One region of the Nocardioides sp. NPDC101246 genome, then DNA from elsewhere that is predicted to be linked to it. Evidence: riboswitches for the same ligand, from Rfam matches in the RefSeq annotation. Region 1 holds a riboswitch; the other holds the start of a gene.
The links. Region 1 has a riboswitch for thiamine pyrophosphate ahead of ACIRON_RS01710 (thiamine ABC transporter substrate binding subunit). Riboswitches for the same ligand answer to the same signal wherever they lie in the genome.
Positions count from the first base shown of each region.

Region 2: linked by a shared signal. The riboswitch ahead of thiE (thiamine phosphate synthase) and the one ahead of ACIRON_RS01710 (thiamine ABC transporter substrate binding subunit) in region 1 are both predicted to bind thiamine pyrophosphate.

Region 1 covers NZ_JBIWNX010000001.1:366,579-369,024, forward strand. Annotated here, with positions in the region: gene ACIRON_RS01710 (thiamine ABC transporter substrate binding subunit) at 1-1,018, opposite strand, end outside; TPP riboswitch at 1,015-1,123, opposite strand; gene ACIRON_RS01715 (GNAT family N-acetyltransferase) at 1,154-1,585, shown strand; gene ACIRON_RS01720 (MBL fold metallo-hydrolase) at 1,575-2,446, opposite strand, start outside.
Region 2 covers NZ_JBIWNX010000003.1:274,228-276,673, reverse strand. Annotated here, with positions in the region: gene ACIRON_RS06890 (sigma-54-dependent Fis family transcriptional regulator) at 1-974, shown strand, start outside; TPP riboswitch at 1,034-1,143, shown strand; gene thiE (thiamine phosphate synthase) at 1,137-1,742, shown strand; gene thiO (glycine oxidase ThiO) at 1,742-2,446, shown strand, end outside.

The DNA.
Region 1 (2,446 bases):
CGGGCTCGACGGAGAGCGGTTCGGTGGGCTGCTGCGCGAACTTCGCCCAGTCGGCGGGCAGCTCGACGCCGGAGGAGACGGGGAAGACGTACATGCTCTCCGGCAAGGCCTTCTGCACGCTGTCGGAGAGCAGGAAGTCGATCAGCGCCTGGGCGCCCTCGGGGTGGTCGGCACCCTCGAGCACGCCGGCGTACTCGACCTGACGGAAGCAGGTGTCCAGCAGCGCCTTCGTCGTCGACGCCCCGTCCTTGACGGTGAAGGCCGGCGAGGAGTCGTAGGAGAGGACGATCGGCCGCGTCCCCTTCCCGCCGCCCTGGGTGAAGTCGGAGTAGTAGGCCTGGTCCCAGCCGTCGACGACCTTGGTGCCGTTGTCCATCAGCTTGGCCCAGTAGTCGGCCCAGCCGTCCTCGCCGTACTCGGCAACGGTCGCCAGCAGGAATGCCATCCCCGGGGTCGACGTCGCGGCACCGGGGGTCACGAAGAGATCCTTGTACGCCGGCTCGGCCAGGTCGTCGAGCGACTCCGGCGGCGTCAGCTTCTTCGCCGCGAACCACTCGGTGTCGATGTTGACGCACACGCTGCCGTTGTCGACCGGGGTGAGGAAGTGCTTCTCGTCGCCCGGGAGGTTGAACTCGTCGACCCCGGCCGGGACCGTCTTCGGCGTGTAGGCCGCCAGCGCGCCCTGGTCGATCGCGCGGCTGGCGAAGGTGTTGTCGACGCCGAAGACCGCGTCACCGTCGGGGTTGCCGGTGTCCATGGCGATCTTGGTGGTCAGCTCGCCGCCGTCGCCCGCGTGCCGGATCTCGGCGGTGTAGCCGGTCTTATCGGTGAACTCGGCCAGCACCTCCTTCGGCAGCGTGAAGCTGTCGTGCGTCAGCAGCACGACCGCCTTGTCGTCGGTCCCCTTCGACCCGCTCGACTTGTCGGCGTCCGGCTCGGCGGGAGTGCTCCCGCAGGCGGACAGCATCAGCGCCGAGACCGCAGTGATCGCAGTGGCAGCGATGGCAGGCGTACGCATGCGCATTCCTGACTCCCTTCGCCGGTATCAACCGGAGCAGGTTCGGAGGGTCTGCGGCGCTGTTCGCCGCACTCTCAGGCCTCCCGGCCTCCCCTGTCTGTTCCCGCCAACACTACTGCTTGCGAGAATTCAGCCATGACCGACGTCGCCATCTCGTCCTTCGACGACCTTCCCCCGAAGACCGCGTACGCCCTGTGGCAGCTCCGGCAGGAGGTCTTCATCGTCGAGCAGGACTGCCCCTACCTCGACCTGGACGGCCGCGACCTCGAGCCCGGGACCCGTCACGTGGTGCTGAGCGACGGCGACCGGCTGGCTGGCACCGCCCGCATCCTCGACGACGGCGACGTGTGGCGGATCGGCCGCGTCGTCCTCGCTCCCTCCCACCGCGGCCAGGGCCTGGCCGACGTGATCATGCAGGCGGCCGTCGAGGCCGTCACCGACCGCGACGTCGTCCTCGACGCTCAGTCGCCGCTGGCCGGCTGGTACGCCAAGTTCGGGTTCGTGAAGGACGGCGAGGAGTTCCTCGAGGACGACATCCCGCACACCCCGATGCGGCTCACTCGCTGACGGGGGCGAACAGCACGCTCGCCTCGGTCTCCTCACGGGTGGCCTGACCGCGCGCCGCCAACAGCTCGAGGTGGGCCTTGGTCTCCATGACCGCGAGGCCGGCGTTGAAGTAGTCGAGCTCGGCGAAGGCGCGCTCGTGGCGGGTCCAGCCGAGGTCGTTGGCCACCTCCAGCGCCGACCGGCGACCGGCCTGCAAGGAGGCGAGCGACTGGGCGAGCCGCGACTCGTGGTGAGCCAGGAGCTCGTCGACGCGGGCGTGCGAGGAGGAGGCGACTGGGCCGTGTGCAGGGAGAAGTCGCAGGTCGGGCAGGGTCCTGACCTTGGTCAGCGACGCCATGAAGTCGCCGAGCGGGTCGACGACCGGCACCGGCTCGAAGCCGATCGACGGCGTGATCGTGGGCAGCACGTGGTCGCCGGCGAACAGGACCGAGCCGGCCAGGTCCGCGTAGACGTAGTGGCCCTGGGTGTGCCCGGGGGTGTGCACGGCGTCGAGGTCGCGGCCGGCCACGTCGAGGCGTACGTCGCCCTCCAACCACTGCGAGGGCATCCGCCAGTGGGACAGGTCCGGCACGGGAGGCGGGCTCGCGGCCCACTCCGCGGCGAGCTCGTGCGCCCCCGCGTGGGCGAGGATCCGGTCGGTGGAGACCCAGCCGTCGAGATGACCGTTGGTGAGCTCGAGGGTGGGCCGGTCGCCGGCGCCGAGGAGGACGTCCGCGCCGTACTCCTGACCGAGCACCGAGGCGAGCGTGTAGTGGTCGCGGTGCACGTGGGTGACCAGGAACCTGCGGATGTCGCCGAAGCCGAAGCCGAGCTTCTTCAGCCCGGCCTCCAGGGCGGAGCGCCCCTCGGTGATCGCCCAGC
Region 2 (2,446 bases), on a different contig from region 1:
CGGCTCAGGACACCCTGACCGGCGCGGACATCGCCGTGCTGCGGATCCTGCTCCAGGACGTACATCTTCCGGGGGCGACGGTCATGGACATGAACCTGGAGTCGGGGGAGGCGGTCCATGTGCGCGCCGACGTGCTCGACACCCGCCGTCTGGCCGCGCTGGTGCGCATCGAGCCCCGCGAGCCACGCCGCGGGCTCTCGGTCAGCGCGCTCACCGAGACCGCCCGGGAGCCGGGGACGATCCTGGTGGCCGGCCCGCCGGGGTCGGGGCGTACGTCGCTGGCCAGGGAGCTCGCGCCGTCGTCGCCGATCACGCTGCTGACCGGCGCCACGACGGTCCTGGAGGGCGACGGCAACTGGGCCAAGCAGTTCCGGCGCCGGATGGCGGCCGGAGTGGGCACCGTCATCATCGACGGTCTCGAGCTGCTCTCCGACGCGCTGCTCGGAGTCGTCGCCGATGCGCTGGAGAGCCCCACCCGTGCCCACGTGGTGATGGTCTCGGCGCCGTTGACCGAGCTGTCCGAGCACACCGCGGCGGTGGCCGCGCTGGCCTCTCGCGTCGAGGAGAAGCTGCCGCTGGCCGCGCGGCGCGACGAGATCCCGGGGCTGGCCCGCGAGCTGCTCTCCGGGATCAACCCGGACGCCTTCCTGACTCCCGGCGTCGAGCGGATCCTGGTCGAGCACCGCTGGCCGGGCAACGTACGCGAGCTGCGGGCGGTGCTCGCCCATGCCGCCGCCCGGCGCCGGTTCGGCGCGATCGTCCCCGCCGACCTGCCGCCGAAGCTCGGTTCCGTGCTCGGCTCCGTGCCGGGGCCGCGGGCCGCCGTGCGGCCGCTCGACCAGGCCGAGCGCGACGTCATCCTGCACGAGCTGATCAAGCACGACGGCAACAAGGCCGCGGTCGCCCGCGAGCTCGGGATCTCGCGCACGACGCTGTACGCCAGGATGCGGGCCCTGCGGATCTCGACCTACTAGGGGTATCCCGCTGTGCGGGCCCTGGGCTGCGCGCCGTCGGGGGTGCGCGCTATGGTCGGAGACGTCCACACGGGAGTCCGCGGCAGCGGGCTGAGAGGGAGCTGGGGCCGCTCCGACCGTTACACCTGATCCGGATCATGCCGGCGAAGGAAGTGATTGGTTGTGCTTCTCCCACGTATTTTCGCCCTGGTCTCATCGAGCGACGACCTGGCTCTGCTGCCCGCCTTCGCCGAGGCCGGCGTCGCCGGTTTCCAGGTCCGCGACAAGTCCGCGACCACCCGTGAGCTGCTCGCGCTGACGGCCTCCGTGATCGAGCGGGTCGGGACGTACGAGGCCTGTGTGATCGTCGACGACCGGCTCGACGTGGCGCTCGCGGCCGGTGCGCACGGCGTCCACCTCGGGGCCTCCGACCTTCCGCCGGCCGAGGCCCGGCGGATCGCCGACGCGGTCGCTCCGGGGCTGGTCATCGGCGCGACCTGCCGGGACCGTGCCGCGGTCGAGGCGGCCGCCGCCGCGGGGGCGGACTACGCCGGCTTCGGGCCGGTCTTCGCCACCACCTCCAAGGCCGGGCTTCCCGGCCCGCTGGGCGTCGACGCGGTCAGGGCCGCCGCCGGCGTGCTGCCGCTGATCGCGATCGGCGGGATCTCGACGACGTCGGCCGGGGCCGTACGCGCAGCCGGCGCCCACGGGGTCGCCGTGATCGGCGGGCTCTGGCGACAACCCGACCCACGCCAAGCCGCGAAGGAGCTCGTGGAAGCCGTCGGCTGATGCGGGTGCGGATCCTCGGTGCCGGGATCGTCGGCCTGTCAGCGGCCGACGAGCTGATCCGCCGGGGGCACGACGTCACGGTGGTCGATCCGGCGCCGGGCTCGGGCGCGTCCTACGCCGCGGCCGGCATGCTCAGCCCGGCCGGTGAGGCCTGGTACGGCGAGGAGTCGCTGACCCGACTATGCCTGTCGTCGCTGGCCCTCTGGCCCGGGTTCGCCGAGCGGCTCGGGGTGCCGGTGCACACCCTCGGGACGCTGCTGGTCGGCGTCGACGCCGGGGACGTCCAGCAGGTCGAGCGGCAGCTAGCGGTGCTCGATCTCGCCGGGGTCTCCTACGAGAGACTTCTACGGCGCGAACTGCTCGCCCGCGAACCCGGCCTCGGCCGGGTCGCCGGTGGGGCTTTCCTCGCCGAGGACCACTCGGTCGACCCGCGTGCGGTCGTCGCGGCGCTGCTCGATCGGGTTGGCGACCGTGTTGGTCTCGACACGCCTCCGCCGAGCGGCTCCGGCGGCTCGACCAGCGGGAACCCGCCGTTGGTTGAGCCCGGTGAGCGCCAGCGAGCCGGTGTCGAAACCAACACAGTCGCTGACGTGACCGTCATCGCCACCGGTGCCCATCTGCCCGCCCCGTACTCCTCCCTCATCCGCCGCGTGCGCGGAGACGTGGTGCGCGTGCGGACGCAGGAGCCGGTGGAGCGGACGGTG